2 regions of the Streptomyces sp. NPDC031418 genome follow, and region 2 is predicted to be linked to the other one. Evidence: riboswitches for the same ligand, from Rfam matches in the RefSeq annotation. Region 2 holds a riboswitch; the other holds the start of a gene.
The links. Region 2 has a riboswitch for glycine ahead of gcvT (glycine cleavage system aminomethyltransferase GcvT). Riboswitches for the same ligand answer to the same signal wherever they lie in the genome.
Positions count from the first base shown of each region.

Region 1: linked by a shared signal. The riboswitch ahead of gcvP (aminomethyl-transferring glycine dehydrogenase) and the one ahead of gcvT (glycine cleavage system aminomethyltransferase GcvT) in region 2 are both predicted to bind glycine.

Region 1 is NZ_JBVIJC010000012.1:306,522-316,364, forward strand. Features, by position in the region: gene ACZ5CZ_RS20475 (ABC transporter permease) at 1-311, shown strand, start outside; gene ACZ5CZ_RS20480 (ABC transporter ATP-binding protein) at 308-1,630, shown strand; gene ACZ5CZ_RS20485 (TOBE domain-containing protein) at 1,657-2,076, shown strand; gene gcvP (aminomethyl-transferring glycine dehydrogenase) at 2,144-5,029, opposite strand; glycine riboswitch at 5,196-5,290, opposite strand; gene ACZ5CZ_RS20495 (PRC-barrel domain-containing protein) at 5,410-5,781, shown strand; partial or broken gene ACZ5CZ_RS20500 (DNA polymerase IV) at 5,703-7,299, opposite strand; gene ACZ5CZ_RS20505 (MerR family transcriptional regulator) at 7,370-8,053, opposite strand; gene ACZ5CZ_RS20510 (bifunctional nuclease family protein) at 8,313-8,786, opposite strand; gene ftsR (transcriptional regulator FtsR) at 8,872-9,609, opposite strand; gene ACZ5CZ_RS20520 (FHA domain-containing protein) at 9,652-9,843, opposite strand, start outside.
Region 2 is NZ_JBVIJC010000001.1:180,431-190,273, reverse strand. Features, by position in the region: gene ACZ5CZ_RS00840 (ABC transporter ATP-binding protein) at 1-70, opposite strand, end outside; gene ACZ5CZ_RS00835 (ABC transporter permease) at 67-1,065, opposite strand; gene ACZ5CZ_RS00830 (ABC transporter substrate-binding protein) at 1,175-2,971, opposite strand; gene ACZ5CZ_RS00825 (ABC transporter permease) at 3,042-4,049, opposite strand; gene ACZ5CZ_RS00820 (enhanced serine sensitivity protein SseB C-terminal domain-containing protein) at 4,365-5,162, opposite strand; gene ACZ5CZ_RS00815 (enhanced serine sensitivity protein SseB) at 5,327-6,130, opposite strand; gene ACZ5CZ_RS00810 (AAA family ATPase) at 6,860-7,465, opposite strand; glycine riboswitch at 7,661-7,758, shown strand; glycine riboswitch at 7,759-7,871, shown strand; gene gcvT (glycine cleavage system aminomethyltransferase GcvT) at 7,915-9,033, shown strand; gene gcvH (glycine cleavage system protein GcvH) at 9,151-9,528, shown strand; gene glyA (serine hydroxymethyltransferase) at 9,543-9,843, shown strand, end outside.

The DNA of each region.
Region 1 (9,843 bases), on a different contig from region 2:
CGCGCTACGAGGAGGCGGCGACCACGCTCGGGGCGTCCCGCTTCACCGCGTTCCGCCGGGTCACCCTGCCGCTGATCGCCCCCGGCATCGCCGCCGGCGCGGTGCTCGCCTGGGCGCGGGCGCTGGGCGAGTTCGGCGCGACGATCACGTTCGCGGGCAACTTCCCCGGCCGTACCCAGACCATGCCCCTGGCGGTCTACCTCGCCCTTCAGAACGACCCCGAGGCCGCCATCTCGCTCAGCCTGGTCCTGCTGGCGGTGTCGATCGCCGTCCTGGCCGGCCTCCGGGACCGCTGGATGACAACACCATGACCAACCCGCACACCCCCGGCCTCCCCACGGACGGCGCCGCACCCCACCGACCCGCACCGGCACCCGCCGACGGCGCCGCACCCGGCGACGGCGCTGCACGCCACCACATCCCACCCGCACCCGCCGACGGCGCCGCACCCCCACAAGGGCCACCCGCACCCGCCGACGAACGCCGCACGCGTGGTGCGGGTGGGAACCTCAACCCGGCCGAAGGCCGGGCCACCCCCACGCCGCAGCCGCCGCACGCGCACCCCCACCCGCACGCGACCCCCACCACCCCACCCGCCCTCGACGCCCACCTCCTCGTCGACCGCACGACCTTCCGCCTGGACATCCCCCTCACCGCCGCCCCCGGCGAAGTCCTCGCCCTCCTCGGCCCCAACGGCGCCGGCAAGACCACCGCCCTGCGCGCCCTGGCCGGCCTCATCCCCCTCACCGGCGGCCATCTGCACCTCGACGGCACCCCCCTGCACCACACTCCCCCGGAGTCCCGCCCGGTCGGCGTGGTCTTCCAGGACTACCTCCTCTTCCCCCACCTCTCCGCGCTCGACAACGTCGCCTTCGGCCCCCGCTGCCAGGGCGCGTCCAAGGCGGAGGCCCGCGCCCTGGCCGCCACCTGGCTGGACCGCATGGGCCTGGCGGCCCACGCCCACGCCAAGCCCCGCCGCCTCTCCGGCGGCCAGGCCCAGCGCGTGGCCCTCGCCCGCGCCCTGGCCACCCGGCCCCGGCTGCTGCTCCTGGACGAGCCGCTGGCCGCCCTGGACGCCCGCACCCGGCTGGAGGTCCGCGCCCAGCTGCGCCGCCACCTCGCCGAGTTCGAGGCCGTCGCCGTACTGGTCACCCACGACCCGCTGGACGCCATGGTGCTCGCCGACCGGCTGGTGGTCGTGGAGCACGGCCGCGTCGTACAGGAGGGCGGCCCCACCGACATCGCCCGCCACCCGCGCACGGACTACATCGCCCAGCTGGTCGGCCTCAACCTCTACCGCGGCCGGGCGGACGGGCACACGGTACGACTGGACGCCGGGCCCTCCATCACCACCACCGAGACACTGTCCGGACCGGCCTTCGTCGCCTTCCCGCCGTCCGCCGTGACCCTCTTCCGGGACCGGCCCACGGCCTCCAGCGCCCGCAACCTGTGGCGCTGCGAGGTGGCCGGCCTGGAGACCCACGGCGACCAGATCCGCGCCGATCTGACCGGGGAACTCCCGCTCGCCGCCGACCTGACCACGGTCGCCGCCGCGGAGCTGGACCTGCACCCGGGTGCACCGGTCTGGGCGACAGTCAAAGCGACGCAGACCCACGCGTACCCGGCCTGAACCCCCACCCGCACTACCGTCGGGCCATGACTCTGAGCATCCGCAACCAGCTCCCCGGCACCATCACCGCCGTACACCCCGGCGAGGCCATGGCCACCGTGAAGCTCCGCCTGGACGGCGGCCAGGACCTCACCGCGGCGATCACCCTGGAGGCCGCCCGGGACCTCGGCCTCGCCGAGGGCACCGCGGTACGGGCGCTGGTGAAGGCCACCGAGGTGGCTCTCGCCACCGACCCGGTGGGCCGCGTGTCCATCCGCAACCAGCTGCCGGGCACCGTCACGGACCTGGCCGCCGGCGCCGCGATGGCCACCGTCAAGATCGCCATCGAGGGCGGCGAGCTGACCTCGGCCGTCACCCGCGAGTCCGTCACCGCCCTGGGCCTCGCCACCGGCTCCTCCGTCGTCGCCCTGATCAAGTCGACCGAGGTGTCCCTGGCGACGGCCTGACCCGCCCCCGGACACGGCGAGGGCCCCGCCCGGCACCAGCCGGACGGGGCCCTCGGCCTCGGCTCGCTCAGTCCTCGTACGCGTCCAGCGGCGGGCAGGAGCACACCAGGTTGCGGTCGCCGAAGGCCTGGTCGATACGGCGCACCGGCGGCCAGTACTTGTCGGCGGCCGAGACACCGGCCGGGAAGACGGCCTCCTCGCGGCTGTAGGCGTGCGCCCACTCACCGCCGAGCGCGGCGGCGGTGTGCGGGGCGCCCCGGAGCGGGTTGTCCTCCGCGGGCCACTCGCCGGAGCCCACCTTCTCGATCTCCGCGCGGATGGCGATCATCGCGTCGCAGAAACGGTCCAGCTCGGTGAGGTCCTCGGACTCGGTCGGCTCGATCATCAGGGTGCCGGCGACCGGGAACGACATGGTCGGCGCGTGGAAGCCGTAGTCGATGAGGCGCTTGGCGACATCGTCGACGCTCACACCGGTCGCCTTGGTCAGCGGCCGCAGGTCGATGATGCACTCGTGCGCGACCAGACCGCCGGGGCCGGTGTACAGCACCGGGTAGTGCGGCTCCAGGCGCTTGGCGACGTAGTTCGCCGACAGCACGGCCACCTGGGTGGCCCGCTTCAGCCCCTCGCCGCCCATCAGGCGGACGTACGCCCAGGAGATCGGCAGGATGCCCGCCGAGCCCCACGGAGCGGCCGAGATCGGACCGACCCCGGTCTCCGGGCCGGCGGCCGGCTGGAGCGGGTGGTTCGGCAGGTACGGCGCCAGGTGCGACCGTACGGCCACCGGGCCGACGCCCGGACCGCCGCCGCCGTGCGGGATGCAGAAGGTCTTGTGCAGGTTCAGGTGGGAGACGTCACCGCCGAAGTGGCCCGGCTTGGCGAGGCCGACCAGCGCGTTGAGGTTGGCGCCGTCGACGTACACCTGGCCGCCCGCCTCATGGACCTGGGCGCAGATGTCGGCGACGTGCTCCTCGAACACACCGTGCGTGGACGGGTAGGTGATCATCAGCACGGCCAGCTCGTCGCGGTGCTGCTCGATCTTGGCGCGCAGATCGTCGACGTCGATCTCGCCGTCCTCGGCGGTCTTCACGACGACGACCTTCATGCCGGCCATCACGGCGCTGGCGGCGTTCGTGCCGTGCGCCGAGGACGGGATCAGGCAGACGGTCCGCTGCTCGTCACCGTTGGCCCGGTGGTAGCCGCGCACGGCGAGCAGGCCGGCCAGCTCGCCCTGCGAACCGGCGTTCGGCTGGAGCGAGACCTTGTCGTACCCCGTCACCTCGGCGAGACGGTCCTCCAGCTCACGGATGAGCGTGAGGTAGCCCTCCGCCTGCTCGGCCGGGGCGAAGGGGTGCAGCTGGCCGAACTCGGGCCAGGTGACCGGCTCCATCTCGGTGGTCGCGTTGAGCTTCATGGTGCAGGAGCCCAGCGGGATCATGCCACGGTCGAGCGCGTAGTCGCGGTCGGCCAGCTTGCGCAGGTAGCGCAGCATCGCAGTCTCGGAGCGGTGCTGGTGGAAGACCGGGTGGGCCAGGTAGTCGTCGGTGCGCAGCAGCGCCTCGGGCAGGGCCTCGCCGGCGGCCGCGTCCAGCGCCTCGATGTCGCCCTCGACGCCGAAGGCGGAGAAGACGGCGGCGAGCTGGGCTCGGTTGGTGGTCTCGTCGCAAGCCAGGGAGACATGGTCGGCATCGACCAGACGCAGGTTGACGCCGCCCGCGCGGGCGGCGGCGACGATCTCGGCGGCCTTGCCGGGCACGCGCGCGGTGAGGGTGTCGAAGAAGGCGCCCTGGACCAGCTCGACCCCGCCGGCCGTCAGCCCGGCGGCGAGGACGGAGGCGTAGCGGTGCGTGCGCCGTGCGATGGTCCGCAGCCCCTCCGGCCCGTGGTACACGGCGTACATGCCCGCCATGACCGCGAGCAGCACCTGCGCGGTGCAGATGTTGCTGGTGGCCTTCTCCCGGCGGATGTGCTGCTCACGGGTCTGCAACGCGAGCCGGTAGGCCTTGTTCCCGTCGGCGTCGACGGACACGCCCACCAGCCGGCCCGGCAGGCTGCGGGCGAACTTCTCGCGCACGGCCATGTAGCCGGCGTGCGGGCCGCCGAAGCCCATCGGCACACCGAAGCGCTGGGTGGTGCCGACGGCGATGTCCGCGCCCAGCTCACCCGGCGAGGTCAGCAGGGTCAGGGCGAGCAGGTCGGCGGCGACGGTGACCAGCGCGCCCAGCTCGTGCGCCTGGTCGATGACCGGCTTGATGTCCCGTACGGCACCGGAGGCGCCCGGGTACTGGACCAGCACGCCGTTGATCTCGCGGGCGGCGAGGTCGGCCGGGATGCCCTCGCTGAGGTCGGCGACGACGACCTCGACGCCGGTCGGCTCGGCACGGGTCTCGATGACGGCGATCGTCTGCGGCAGCGCGTCCGCGTCGACGAGGAAGAGACCCTTCTTGTTCTTGCCCATCCGCAGCGACAGCGCCATGGCCTCGGCGGCGGCCGTGCCCTCGTCGAGGAGCGAGGCGCCGGAGGTCGGCAGGCCGGTCAGCTCCGCGACCATGGTCTGGAAGTTCAGCAGGGCCTCGAGGCGCCCCTGGGAGATCTCCGGCTGGTACGGCGTGTAGGCCGTGTACCAGGCCGGGTTCTCCATGACGTTGCGGAGGATGACGGGCGGCGTGAAGGTGCCGTAGTACCCCAGGCCGATCATCGATCCGAGCACCTGGTTGCGGTCCGCCAGGGAGCGCAGCTCGGCGAGCACCTCCGCCTCGGTGCGGGCACCCGGCAGATCGAGCGCGTCGGCGTTCTTGATCACATCCGGGACCGCGGCGGCGGTCAGCTCGTCCAGCGAGCCGTAGCCCACCTGCGCGAGCATCTTGGCCCGCGCCTCCTGGTCGGGCCCGATGTGGCGCTGCTCGAAGGGGATGCCCGCTTCGAGTGCGGAGAGCGGAATGCGATGGGCGGTCATGGCGGAGGCCTCCTGGTCTGACGCGACCTTCGAGGGCACCACGGCGCGGGTGCCCGGACGGCCTCCCCCTCTGTCATCTCAACCTGAGAGTTTCACCGGGCACGCCCGGTTTTCACCGTCGGTGAGAGCGGAAGCCGTCGACACCCGCCCTGCTTTCCAGAGTGACCTCGTCCGTGCGGTACGTGAGCCTGAGAGATTCCGGGGAGGATTTGCTCCTTCGGCGCCTCCGACGTGGTCGGAGGACTCTCCCGCACGGGGTCAGCAGCCGCTGTCAGCCTACCAGCGAGGTCAACGCCTGGGCCCTCGAGTGGCCGCCTCGTTGAATGTGCTCTTTTGTAGTGCTTACGGATGAGTTGCGACCAAGTGGAGGGAGAGGGACCGTGCAGACCGACATCGATCCGCGCAACCTGATCGGCCGCAAGGCGTTCGACCGCGATGGCACCAAGATCGGCACCATTGACGAGGTCTACCTCGACGATGCGACGGGCGTGCCCGAGTGGGCGGCCATACGCACCGGCCTGTTCTCCCGGGACGCCTTCGTCCCTCTGGAACCGAGCGAACTGGTCGACGGCTCCCTCCGGGTCCCCTTCGAGCGCGCCCTGATCAGGGACGCCCCCGACTTCGGGGTGGGCCGCCATCTCTCCCCCGAGCAGGAACTCCAGCTCTACCACCACTACGGCCTCGACACATCGCCGCACCCCCCACTTCCGGACCACGACTTCGGCAAGCTGGCGGGCACGGAGGAAACCTGACCCGCCCCACGAAGCCTTGATCCCACCCCGTCCTCGAACTCACCCGGAACCGGGCTGGACCCCGGCCGGACCTACGGGCTGCCGGGTTCCGGGGTCCGGCGCGGAGCCGGCCCGATGGCCACCGTCCGCCGCCGGGACCCCGGCGGGCGGGTCGGCGACGCCCAGCACCAGCGGCAACGGCTCCACCGCCTCCAGTGCGGCGTCCCCGACGAGGAAGGTCCGCACCCGCCCCGGCTCGGACTGCGGCGTCTCGAACCGCACGGTGACCCGCCCCACCCCGCTGCCCTGCACCCAGCCGTACCCGTACTCCGCGTGCCGCACGTCCTGCCCCGGCCGCCACAGCCGCTCCGCGGGCTCCGCGCCCCGCTCCGCCCCCTCGGTCTCCGCCTCGGCCTCGGCACCGTCCGCCTCCCCCTCTTCCTGCCGCTCGCCCTCCTCCGCGGCCCACGCCGCCTGCGCGAACAGATCCTCCTGCGTGTAGTCGGCCAGCCCCGACACGCCCACCCCGAGCAGCCGCACCCCGCCCGTGGTGTCCACCGAGTCCAGCAACCGCGCGGCCGCCTCCCGCACCACCGCCGGATCGTCCGTGGGCCCGCGCAGCGTCTCCGAGCGGGTCAGCGTCGAGAAGTCGTACCGCCGCACCTTCAGCACGATGGTCCGCCCGGACAGCCCGGCCCCGCGCAGCCGCCCCACGCACCGGTCGGCGAGCCGCCGTACCTCCAGACCGATCCGCAGGCGGTCGTGGATGTCGACGTCGTAGGTGTCCTCGACCGACACCGACTTGGCCTCGCGCTCGGCCACCACGGGCCGCTCGTCATGGGCCAGCGCCATCGCGTACAACGCCTGCCCGTGCGCCTTGCCGAGCAGCCGGACGAGTTCGTCCTCGCCCGCCTCCGCCAGCTCCTCGACGGTGGTGATCCCGGCCCGCCGCAGATGGTCTCCGGTGGCCGGCCCCACCCCCGGCAGGGTGCGCACCGGCATGGGCCCCAGCAGTTCCCGCTCGGTGCCCGGCTCGATCACCACCAGTCCGTCCGGCTTGGCCTGCTCGGAGGCGATCTTCGCGAGCATCTTGGACGCGGCGAGCCCGACCGACCCCGTGAGCCCGGTGACCGCCTTGATGTCGCTGCGCAGTCTGATCCCGGTCAGCCGCGCCGACTCCTCGTCCCAGGCCGCTCCCCCGGCCTCCAGGTCCACGAACGCCTCGTCCAGGCTCAGCGGCTCCACCAGCGGGGACAGCTCCCGCAGCAGCGCCATCACCTGCTCGCTGACCGACCGGTACAGGGAGAAGCGCGGCACCAGATACGCCGCGTTGGGCGCCAGCCGGCGCGCCTGGGCCATGGGCATCGCCGAGTGCACCCCGAGGACCCGCGCCTCGTACGACGCCGTGGCCACCACACCGCGCGGGCCGAGCCCGCCCACGACGACCGCCTTCCCGCGCAGGCTCGGCTTGGATGCCTGTTCCACGGAGGCGTAGAAGGCATCCATGTCGAGATGCAGGATGGTGGGCGCGTTTCTCACATCTCCGATGCTGCACCACGCCACTGACAATGCCCGCGGACCGGGACCGGAGCCCCGGCCGACCGGGCCGTCAGACCGCCCGGTTGCGCCGCCGTGCCAGCTCGTCCGCGGGGTTGTGCCCGACGAGGGTCTCACCGGTGTCGATGCGCTCTCCGTGCAGCTGGGAGAGCGCGCTTTCCACGTCCCGCCACACCACTCCGACGGCGATGCCGAAGATGCCCTGACCGCCCTGGAGCAGGGCGTGGACCTCGTCCGGCGAGGTGCACTCGTACACCGTGGCGCCGTCGCTCATCAGGGTCATCCGCTCCAGATCACGGAAACCGCGTTCTCTGAGGTGCTGGACGGCCGAGCGGATGTTCTGGAGCGACACACCGGTGTCCAGAAAGCGCTTGACGATCTTCAGCACGACGACGTCACGGAAGCTGTACAGCCGCTGCGTGCCGGACCCGTACGCGGGCCGCACACTGGGCTCGACCAGGCCGGTGCGGGCCCAGTAGTCGAGCTGCCGGTAGGTGATGCCGGCGGCCGCGCAGGCGGTGGGCCCGCGGTAACCGATCTGCTCGGACGTCATGGCCGCCACCCCTTTGCCGTCCGGCACCACCGTCGGCCGCTGCGGGGCGTGCTCGACCGCGCTGCCGGCATGGGGGTACCCCCTGTCCGAACACAGCTGAGAACCGGGGGGAGGGTACGGACCGCTCTCCCCGAAACCGCGTCCGGGGGCACCCCCAGCCGTACCGTCGCCGCTCGTTCTCACGCCGACCTCCGTCCTTGACCTGCCTTCTCGACGGTAGGCAGTCACCAGGGGTGCGTCAACGATCGCCACACTCGGCACGCCGAGTGATAATCACCCTAGGAGTGGTTTCCCGTGTCCCACCGCGGGGAAAGGCTAGCCGAATGCGCTCACGGGAAGCCGTAGGACGCTCTCAAGGGCCGGTGGCAATTGCCCACCGGCCTGGCCGTACGAAGCCACCGCCGGCCGGCACGCGCCGCCAGCGGTCACCGCTTCCGGCGCCTCACTGGCTGCTGGTACCGAAGTCCTCGGGCGAGATCTGGTCGAGGAACTCGCGGAACTTCTCCACCTCGTCCTCCTGCTCGTCCGGGATGGCGATACCCGCGTCGTCCAGCACCGTGTCACTTCCGTAGATCGGCGTTCCGGTGCGCAGGGCCAGCGCTATGGCATCGGAGGGACGGGCGCTGACCTCGACCCCGCTGGCAAAGACCAGCTCCGCGTAGAAGACGCCTTCCCGCAGGTCGGTGATGCGTACTTCGGTCAGCTCCTGGCCGACGGCCTCCAGCACGTCCTTGAAAAGGTCGTGGGTCAGCGGTCGGGCGGGGGCCATGCCCTGCTGGGCGAAGGCGATCGCCGTCGCCTCCCCCGGTCCGATCCAGATGGGGAGGTAGCGGTCGCCCCCCACTTCGCGCAGGAGCACGATCGGCTGGTTGGAGGGCATTTCGACCCGGACACCTACGACATCGAGCTCGTTCACACAGCAACCCTAGGCCGTGCTCGGGACGTTTGGGTAGTCGGGCCGGGAACAGGTGCCCGATCCGGTCGCCCCGGACCCCGCCCGGTCAGGGCAGCCGGATCCCGAGCGCGGTCTTCACCAGAGCCGCGTGCAGCTTCACCGTGAGCGCCGCCAGCTCCTTGGTACGGGCCTCGGCGAGCGCCCTGGTCTGCGGGTTGCGGTGGCGCTTGAGCGGGGCCACCACCTGGTCCACCAGGCCGGCCTCGCGATCGGCCGCCGCCTTCATCACCCTAAGGTGGCGCGGCTCGATCCCGAATCCGCCCAGCTCGGCGATGAGGGACGCCACGGTGACCGCCTCCGCGTCGTAGACGCCCTCCTCCAGCGGAGCGATGAGCCCGTAGGACTCCCACTCCTTCAGCGCGCCCTCGTCGATGTCGGCGGCCGCCAGCAGCTCCGCCCGGCCGACCCGGGCCACCGTGGGGCCCTCCGGCCGCTCCGCTTCATGCTCCGCGGTGCGCTGGCGCCCCACCAGCGGCAGCTGTACGGCCTCCCCGCGCTCCATGGCGTCCAGCTGCTCACGGATCACCTTGAGCGGCAGATAGTGGTCCCGCTGCATCCTGAGGACATGGCCGAGACGGGTGACGTCCTCGGCGCTGAACTTGCGGTACCCCGAGGGGGTCCGCTGCGGCTCGATGAGCCCCTCCGACTCCAGGAAGCGGATCTTGGAGATGGTGACTTCGGGGAACTCGTCGCGCAGCACGTTCAGCACCGTGCCGATGCTCATCAGCCCACTGTCCCTGGCGGCGGTACCGCTTCCGGCACCGCCACTCGGTGTTTGCAGCATGGACCTTCCCTGGGGGATCCCCGGACCGAGTCCGGGGGCGGGTCAGATGCCCTGCCGGCTCGCGTAGAACACCAGCCGGTACTTGCCGATCTGCACCTCGTCGCCGTTCTGCAAGGCGACCTGGTCGATCCGCTCACGGTTGACGTAGGTGCCGTTCAGGCTGCCCACGTCGGCCACGGTGAACGAACCGTCCGGGGAGCGCCGGAACTCCACATGGCGACGCGAGACCGTCAC
Region 2 (9,843 bases):
CCGGCGCGTCCGGAGCCGAGGATTCCGTGGGCTCGCCGACGGCCGCGCCCGTCTTGCTGAGTTCGGTCATGCGAGCCTCACTCGGGGGTCGATCACGGCGTACAGGACGTCCACCAGAAGGTTGGCGATGAGCACCGCGAGGGAGGTGATCAGGGTGACACCCAGGATGATGGGCAGGTCCTGGTTCTTGATGGCGCTCAGCACGGCCTGGCCGAGGCCGGGGATGCTGAACGTGGTCTCGGTGAGGATCGCGCCGCCGATGAGGGCGCCGAGGTCCATGCCGAGCATGGTCAGGATCGGGGTCATCGTGGAGCGCATGGCGTGCTTGCCGATGACGACCTGCTCCTTGAGGCCCTTGGCCCGGGCGGTGCGGATGTAGTCCTCGCCGAGGACCTCCATCATGGTCGCCCGGGTGATCCGGGCGTACATCGCCGCGTACAGGAAGGCGAGGGTGGTCCAGGGCAGGATCATGCTGGCGAACCAGCCGCCCGGGTCGTCGCCGAGCGGGACGTACTTGGCGCTGAACCAGTGCAGCCCGAAGACGAAGATCGCCGAGGCGAGCAGACCGGTGAAGTAGATGGGGAGGGAAACACCGCTGAGGGCGATGAGCATCGCACCGCGGTCCCAGATGCTGCCCCGCTTGATGGCGGAGAGCACACCCGCCGCGACACCGAAGACCAGCCAGAGCACCGCGGCACCGAGCGCGAGACCCAGGGTCACCGGGAAGCGGTCGGTCAGCACCGGCCAGACGGCCTGCTCACTGCGGAAGGAGTAGCCGAAGCACGGCGCGGCGCAGTGGGTGACATCGCCGCCGGCCGCGTAGGTGCGGCCCACGAAGATGCCCTTGAAGAAGTGCCAGACCTGGAGGTACACCGGGTCGCCCAGACCCAGCTTCTCGCGCACCGCCGCCACGGCGTGCGGGTCTGCCTGCTTGCCCACGAAGCTCGTGGCGATGTCGACGCCCGCCCACTTGGGGACGAGGAAGAAGATGCTGAAGACCACCAGGACGATGACCACGAGCATCACTGCGGCGGCGAACAGCCGCCTGATGAGGTAAGCGAGCACAGCTTACGGCCCGCCGCGAACCGCGGGCCCCGGAGGTCGTCCGTGGGGCCCGCGGCTCGCCGCGCCGGCCTTCACCTGCCTTTCGTGCCGTACGGCGGGTGTGCCGGTTTTACTTCGTGGACTTCAGACCGATGTTGACGAAGTCGTAGTAGCCGCTGTACGCGTTCGTCGTGTACACGTTGCCGACCCGGGAGGAGCGGAAGTTGAGGAACCGCTCGAAGGTGAAGGGCAGGTAGTACGCGCCCTCCATGACCTTGTGGTTGATCTCCGTGGAGATCTGGGTCTTCTTCGACGCGTCCAGCGTGGCGCTGTACTGGTCGAACAGGCCGTCGATCGTCTTGTCCTTGATCAGGGCGTAGTTGTTGTTACCGCTCTGCAGGATGTACTTGCTGCTCCACAGCGGGATGCCGTAGCCCTGGACGGTCGGGAAGTCCGGACCCCAGCCCATGATGATGATGCCGAGCTTCTTCTTCGCGACGTTCGAGGGGCTGCCGATGATGCCCGGGGACTGCGAACCGTCGTACTGGTAGATGTCGGCCTTGATGCCGACCTTCTTCAGCGCCGCCTGGAGGGACTCGGAGGTGGCGACTTCCTGCTGCTTGTTGTTGCGGACCGCGATGGTGGTCGAGAAGCCGTTCGGCTGACCGCAGGCCTTCAGCTCCTGCTTGGCCAGGGCGACGTTGCCGTTCTTGTTCTTCGTCGCGATCTGGTACGGGTCGTACTTCTGGCCCTCGCCACCGGAGACCGACGGCGGGAGCATGTTGGTGCCGATGTCACCACCGGCGACCGGGCCACCGCGGGCGGTCTGGAGCGACACGTGGTCGGCGGCGTAGATGACGGCCTTGCGGCAGTGGATGTTGTCGAACGGCTTGACGCTCTGCGGGAAGACCGCGTAGCGGATGAAGCCGGAGACCGGGTTGTCCAGGTTGCCCTTGTTCTGCTTCAGGGCTATCTGGCGGCCCTGGGGGCCCAGGCTGGTCTGCGACGCGTCGATGTCGTAGTCGCCGTTGATCAGCTGCTGGTCGGAGTTGGTCTGGTTGGTGGAGATGTCCAGCGTGATCTTGTCCGGGTACGCCTTGCGGACCGGGTCCGAGGACGCGTTCCACTTGTCGTTGCGGACCAGCACGAGACCCTTGCCCGGGGTGTACGACTGGAACTTGTACGGGCCGGAGGAGAACGGGTGCAGGCCGTACTTGGACTTGGTGTCCTTGTCCTGGCGGACCGGGGCGCCCGTGGTCATGGCCAGTGCCTGCGGGAAGTCCGAGTTGGCCTTCGGCAGGTGGAAGACGATCGTCTTGGCGTCGGGCGTCTGGATCGCGCTCAGGCCCAGGTGGTCCTTGGTGGAGTCCTTGTAGGGGCCCTTGTAGGTGTTCTTCGGGTCCAGCATCTGCTGGAGGTAGATCGGACCGCCGGACAGCACGTCCTGCGCCCAGACGCGCTCGATGCCGTACTTGACGTCCTGGGAGGTGATCGGCTTGCCGTCCTCCCACGTGATGCCGTCGCGCAGGGTGAAGGTGTAGGTCTTGCCGTCGGCCGAGACCTTGCCCATGTCCGTGGCGAGGTCCGGGGTGAGCTGGGCTCCCTCGGCGCCCGGCGCGGTCTTGTAGGTCAGCAGCTGACGGCTGTAGTAGCGGGAGAAGTCCCACATGAAGCCGTAGTAACCGCGCGTGGTGTCCCACGAGTCGGCGTCCTGCGTGCTGACGTACTTGAGCGTGCCGCCCTTCTTGACGAGGTTGGCCTGGGCGACCTTGTTGACGGCCGCGTTGAAGCCGGCAGCGCCGTCCTTCGAGCCGCCGTCGCCGCTGCTGTCGCCTCCGCCGCACGCCGCCGTGGTCAGCAGGCCGGCGACCACTGCGGCAGCGGCGAGGGCCTGCTTGCGCCGCCCTGAGGTGCGTTCGGTAGTCACGATCTCGGATCCTCCGGATTTGATGAGAGACCCCGTGGAAGAGCTCACGGGACGCTTGGGGGTTGGCACCTCAGCGGGAACCCTTCGGGTCCAGCGCGTCCCGCACGCCGTCGCCGAACAGGTTGAAGGCCAGCACCGTGATGAAGATCGCCACGCCCGGGATCACCATGTACATGGGGTCCGAGTCGTAGTAGTCGATCGCGCTCGAGAGCATCTGCCCCCAGGAGGAGGTGGGCGGCTTGACGCCCACGCCCAGGAAGCTGAGTGCCGCCTCGGTGAGGATGTTGGTGGGGATCATCATCGTCGTGTACACGATGATGGGCGCGACGAGGTTGGGCAGCAGCTCCTTGAAGAGGATGTAGAGCCGCCCGGCACCGAGCGAGCGGGCCGCCTCCACGTACTCGCGTTCGCGCAGGCTGAGGGTCTGGCCGCGGACCACGCGGCCGATGTACGGCCAGCCGAAGAAGCCGATGACCAGGATCATCACGAACACGCGCACGCCGGTGCCGGAGAGACCCAGCATCTCGTTGGGCATGACGGAGACCAGGGCGATGATGAACAGCAGCTGGGGGAAGGCGAGCAGACCGTCCATCACACGGCTGATGAGCGAGTCGACCCAGCCGCCGAAGAAGCCGGCGAGAATGCCGAACAGGGTGCCGAGGATGATGGCGACCACCGCGGACAGGAAGCCGACCAGCAGCGAGATCCGGGCGCCGTAGAGGATGCGGGCGAAGATGTCACGGCCGTTGACCGGCTCCACACCGAGCAGATGGTCGCCGCTCATGCCGCCCAGCGAGCCCTTGGGCGTGCTGAACAGCGGGTCGATCAGGCTCTCGTGGTAGAGGTCCGGGTCCTGCCCGACCAGGTTCGCGATGACCGGCGCGAGCAGCGCGATCACGATGAGGACGAGCACGACGATGCCGCCCGTCAGGGCGAGTTTGTCCCGCTTCAGGCGTTCCCAGGCGATCCGCCCCAGGGAACGGCCCTGAACGGCCTTCGCGTCGGTGGCGGCCGTCGCCGCTTCCTCGGCCGCACCCGGGGCCGCTTCCGCGGTCGGCTCGTGCAATGGTGCCGTCATTAGGCTGGGACCCCTCTCAACCGGCGGTAACCGGCCCGCACTTGCCGCTGGTAGCGGCATCAATCAGTCCGTCGTACACAGGGGCGAACCCCTTGAAGGGGGAGTCTTCAACGCCTGCGCGATCAGCCGCCAGCCTTGGCAGTGAATGGATGCGCAACCGTGATGGAAGCAGGTGAACGCCGTTATGCGGACAGTGAGTCCCGGTGACCGGACGGTGACGGAGGGGTTCGCTCCCTCGGACAAGGGTGCCGTTCCGGCCGGCCGGTGACCGAAAGGCGAGGTCAGCGGAGAGGCCGCCGGGAGGTCAGTGCGGGGTCAGTAGCCGCCGTGGGCCGGGGGATAGCCGTAACCGGCGGCCGGGGTCTGGGGCAGGGGCTGGGCCTGGAGTTGCGGCTGGGGCTGGGGCTGGGCCGCGACCGCGTGCGCCTCGCGGTCGTAGAAGGGGCGCGCGTTGGCCCGCATCCACATCACCACGGGGTCGTAGTCGTCGGTCATCGCGACCGTCGACACCGGCAGCCCTTCCGGGACGGCGCCGACGGACTGCTGCATCATCGCGCGCACCGAGTCGACCGCGGCGGGCGAGGTGTCGTAGACGTCCAGACCGATGGCGAGGTACGGCGCTCCGAGCGCCGGCTGCACCCAGGCGCGGCGCAGGGTGCGCAGCGCGGGGGTGCGGTGGGCGTTCTGCGCGAGCAGCGCGTAGAACTGTGGGATCTCGATGCCGGGTTCGGACAGCCGGAGGGGTCCCGCGGGCTGCCGGTCCAGGCCGGTGGCGATACGGCGCAGATCCAGCCAGGGGATGCCGACGCCGCCGCCCGGGGCGTGCGGGTTGAGCCAGAGGCCGTAGTGGTCCGGGTAGAGGGTGCGGGCGACGTCGAGGCCGTCGACGACCTCGTAGGAACGGTTCCAGCCGCTGGCCGAGAGTTCCTGGGCGGAGGTGACGCACGGGGCGTAGTGGAAGCCGCCGACTTCCATGTCCCCGTACTGGGCGTCCGGGGAGCCGGCCTGGCCGTGCCACAGCAGCATCCAGATCTGGCCGGCGGAGGGGGTGGCAAGGGCGCGGAGCAGGGCCTCGTAGGCGTCGTAGCGGCCGGGGGTGACCTGACGCAGCATGTGCTCGACGCTGCCGCTGTGGCTCGCGCTCACCTTGTCGTGCCCTTCTGTTCAGTGCGCCCGGGTTCGGGGACAGCTTAAGCGCCCGGTGGCGCGGAGCCGCCTGTGCGTGCGCGGGTGCGGGTGCCTGGTGGCCACCCGCGCCCCACGCCCCTCGGGTGTCTCTACTGGCCGTACTGGTAGAAGGGCCGGACGTGGTGCTTCAGCCATTCGGCCACGGGGTCGTCCGTCACGTCCAGCAGGACCAGGTTGACCGGCCAGGCGACCGGGACACGGGCGAGGGCCCGGCCCAGCGCCTCCAGGGGACGGGCGCGGAGGTCGCCCTCCCACTGGGAGAGTTCCACGCCGACGAAAAGCACCGGTTCGTCCGTCTCGATCGCGGCGAGACAGCGGCGGGCGGTGTGCACGACACCGATCCCGGCGAACTCGGCGGAGGCGGCGGCGAGGAAGTCCACCGGGTCGTCCTGCCAGTCGGGTTCGAAGAGCCGGACCCGGCCGCCGGCGGCGGGGCCGTCGAGCGGGGTACGGCCGCTGCGGCACAGCTCGGCCACCGCCTGCGGCGGCAGCGGGATGCCGACCACCCCGTCGGGGTTCACCACGATGCCGACCTGCGGGGGCAGTCCGCGGGCGAACTCCACGGCGGGGGCGATGGTGTACCCCATGTGGGAGCCGACGACCTGGCGGAACTGTTCCTCCGAGCTGAACACCGGGACGTACACCTGGCCCGCGATCTCGGTCGTGGGCAGATCCAGCGGGCCGCTGTCCGGGCCGCCGCCGGAGGGCAGCGGGATCCACAGGAAGCTGCGGCCGAGCACCTCCACGATCCGGCCGGCCGCCGCGGGGATCCCGAGGGAGGCCGACAGCACCTCCTCGAGTTCGTTGCCGGGCCAACCGCCGTGCGGGTGGGGGTGCGCCTGAGCCGGGAAGCCCGCGGGAATGTCCGCGGGCAGATCCGCCGGGAAGTCCATCTGCCTACCGCCTGCTGGGAACCACTGCTGTGTGCATGAAGGCTAGCGGGTACACCACCCCCGGCCGTCCGCCCGGCGCCAGCCGGTGAAGGGTACGCGGGGCGGTTGCATGCCCCCCCCCCAGCCGGGCCGGCGCCAGCCGGTGAAGGCTGAGCCGGGAGCGCGCCCGCAGCCGTCCGGGCCGGCATCGAGCGGTGAAGGCCAAGCAGCACACGGCACCCGCAGCCGTCCGACCCGGCGCCAGCCAGTGAAGGACAAGCAGGGTGCCCGCCCGCAGCCGCCCGGTCCAGCGTCAGCCGGTGCAGGCCACGCGACGCACGGCGCCCCCAGCCGTCCAGCCCGGCCCAACCGGCAAAGGCCAAGCGGCGCGGATGCGTGCCCGCGGCTATCCGGCCCGGCCCCCGCCCGCGAAGACCAACCACGACCGTGCGCGTCCGCCCCCATCCGGCCCGGCGCCAGCCGGTGAAGCCCACGCGCGGGTGCCCGCCCGCAGCCGCCCGGTCCAGCGTCAGCCGGTGAAGGCCACGCGACGCACGGCGCCCCCAGCCGTCCAGCCCGGCCCAACCGGCAAAGGCCACGCGGCGCGGGTGCGTGCCCGCGGCCATCCGGCCCGGCCCCCGCCCGCGAAGACCAACCACGACCGTGCGCGTCCGCCCCCATCCGGCCCGACGCCAGCCGGTGAAGCCCACGCGCGGGTGCCCGCCCGCAGCCGCCCGGTCCGGCGCCAGGTCAGGGGGTGAAGGAGAGGGTGTGCAGGGTGTTTGCCGCGGGGCGGTCCAGGAGGAGGGCTGTGGTGCAGCCGGTGGGGAGCTGGCCGCGTTCGATCGCGTCGAGCAGGCGGGCCGTCGTGCGGCGGTGACGGCGGAAGGCGTAGCGGGAGACGCCCCGGCCGCGCTCGCGCTGGCCCGCGCGGGCCGTCGCGGGGTCGACGTCGAGCAGCAGCAGATGCAGGGTGCCGCCGCGGCGGCGGGCCTCCCGGGCGAGCCAGCTCCGCACCCAGGCCTGGGTGCCGCAGTCGTGCACGACGACGCCCTCGCCGGTGCGCAGGGCGCGGCGCAGCGCCGCGTAGTGGGCGAGGCGGACCAGGGGGCGGTAGAGGGCGTAGGGGAGGCCGCGGGGCAGCCGGGCGGCGAAGCGGTCGCGGGTGTCCTGCGAGTCGATGCGGCGGCCGGTGACCGTGCGGTGCATGAGGGTGGACTTGCCGCTGCCGGGCAGGCCGGTGAGCACCACCACGTCACGGGGTCCGAAGAGCAGGGTGCGCGGGGTGCGGCCGGCGCGGTCGCGCAGATCGCGCACGGCGCGGATGGTGGCGCTGGTCCGCTGCCGCGGCACCATGACGCCGGTGGCGTACGCGGGGGTCCTGTTCACCGTGATCGTCCTCCCCTGTCGACTCGGTCAACTTCTTTCCCGTCGACCGTAAAGAGAAGGTAATAGGCGGTGGTGGCGGGCGGGTCCGGGTGCTGCCACAGGTCGGTTACAAAAGCGGCCGCGCCGTGCAATGATGTGCGCGCCAACTGCATACCGGCCGCTTGAATCCGCGCGGGAGAGTCCCCAGCCGTCGCCGCTGGGGCGCCGAAGGAGCAAGTCCCTCCCTTGAATCTCTCAGGCCCCGTTACCGCGCGGGCGAGGCACATCTGAAAAGCGGGCCGCTGTGTCAGTGGCTCCACCCAAGGTGCAAGCCCTGATCGTCCCGGTGGCGGTCGTGGCGAACCTCTCAGGTTCCGATGACAGATGGGGAGGAACGTTCCTCGCCCCGTCCGTGTGCCCTGGGAGACGACCGACCGATGAGCAGCACTGAACTCCGTCACACCGCGCTGGATGCCGTGCATCGCGCGCTCGGTGCGACGATGACCGACTTCGCCGGCTGGGACATGCCCCTGCGCTACGGCTCCGAGCGCGACGAGCACCTCGCCGTACGCACCAAGGCCGGCCTCTTCGACCTCTCCCACATGGGCGAGATCACCGTGACCGGCCCGCAGGCGGCCGCCCTGCTGAACTTCGCCCTGGTCGGCAACATCGCCTCCGTCGGCGTCGGCCGCGCCCGCTACACCATGATCTGCCAGGCCGACGGCGGCATCCTGGACGACCTGATCGTCTACCGGCTCGCCGAGACCGAGTACATGGTCGTGGCCAACGCCTCCAACGCCCAGGTGGTGCTGGACGCGCTGACCGAGCGGGCCGCCGGGTTCGACGCCGAGGTGCGCGACGACCGGGACGCCTACGCGCTGATCGCCGTCCAGGGCCCGGAGTCCCCCGGCATCCTGACGTCGCTGACCGACGCCGACCTCGACGGCCTGAAGTACTACGCCGGCCTGCCCGGCACCGTCGCCGGCGTCCCCGCCCTGATCGCCCGCACCGGCTACACCGGCGAGGACGGCTTCGAGCTGTTCGTGAAGCCGGAGCACGCCGTCGAGCTGTGGCAGGCGCTGACCAAGGCGGGCGAGGGCGCCGGCCTGGTGCCGTGCGGTCTGTCCTGCCGGGACACCCTGCGCCTGGAGGCGGGCATGCCGCTGTACGGGCACGAGCTGACCACCGCCCTCACCCCCTTCGACGCCGGGCTCGGCCGGGTGGTGAAGTTCGAGAAGGAGGGTGACTTCGTCGGGCGCGAGGCGCTCACCGAGGCCGCCGCCCGCGCCGAGCAGAACCCGCCCCGGGTGCTCGTCGGCCTGGTCGCCGAGGGCCGCCGGGTGCCGCGCGCCGGATACGCCGTCGTCTCCGGCGGCGAGGTGATCGGCGAGGTCACCTCCGGCGCCCCCTCCCCCACCCTCGGCAAGCCGATCGCCATGGCCTACGTCGACGCGGCGCACGCGGCGCCGGGCACCCCGGGCGTCGGCGTGGACATCCGGGGCACCCACGAGCCGTACGAGGTCGTGGCTCTGCCCTTCTACAAGCGGCAGAAGTAGACACTGGGCCTCGGCACGTCCCCCTGACGTGACCCTGCGCACATTTCCCCGCCCGGCACCAGGTCCGGCAGTCCCCCCCTTCATCAGCACTCCCGCATGTACAGGAGAATTCAGGCCATGAGCAACCCCCAGCAGCTTCGCTACAGCAAGGAGCACGAGTGGCTGTCGGACGCCGAGGACGGCGTCTCGACGGTCGGCATCACCGAGCACGCGGCCAACGCGCTCGGCGACGTGGTCTTCGTCCAGCTCCCGGCCGTCGGTGACACCGTGACCGCGGGCGAGTCCTGCGGCGAGCTGGAGTCGACCAAGTCGGTCTCCGACCTGTACGCCCCGGTCACCGGTGAGGTCGCCGCGATCAACCAGGACGTCGTGGACGACCCGTCGCTGGTGAACTCCGCTCCCTTCGAGGGCGGCTGGCTGTTCAAGGTGCGTGTGACGGACGAGCCCGAGGCCCTCATGAGCGCCGACGAGTACACCGCCTTCACCGCCGGCTGAGGAGTCGTACCCCGATGACCGTCCTGAACACGTCCCTGCACGAGCTGGACCCGGAGATCGCCGCCGCGGTCGACGCCGAGCTGAGCCGCCAGCAGTCCACGCTGGAGATGATCGCCTCCGAGAACTTCGCGCCGCTCGCGGTGATGGAGGCGCAGGGCTCGGTGCTGACCAACAAGTACGCCGAGGGCTACCCGGGCCGGCGCTACTACGGCGGCTGCGAGCACGTCGACGTCGCCGAGCAGATCGCCATCGACCGGCTCAAGGAGCTGTTCGGCGCCGAGTACGCCAATGTGCAGCCCCACTCCGGCGCCTCCG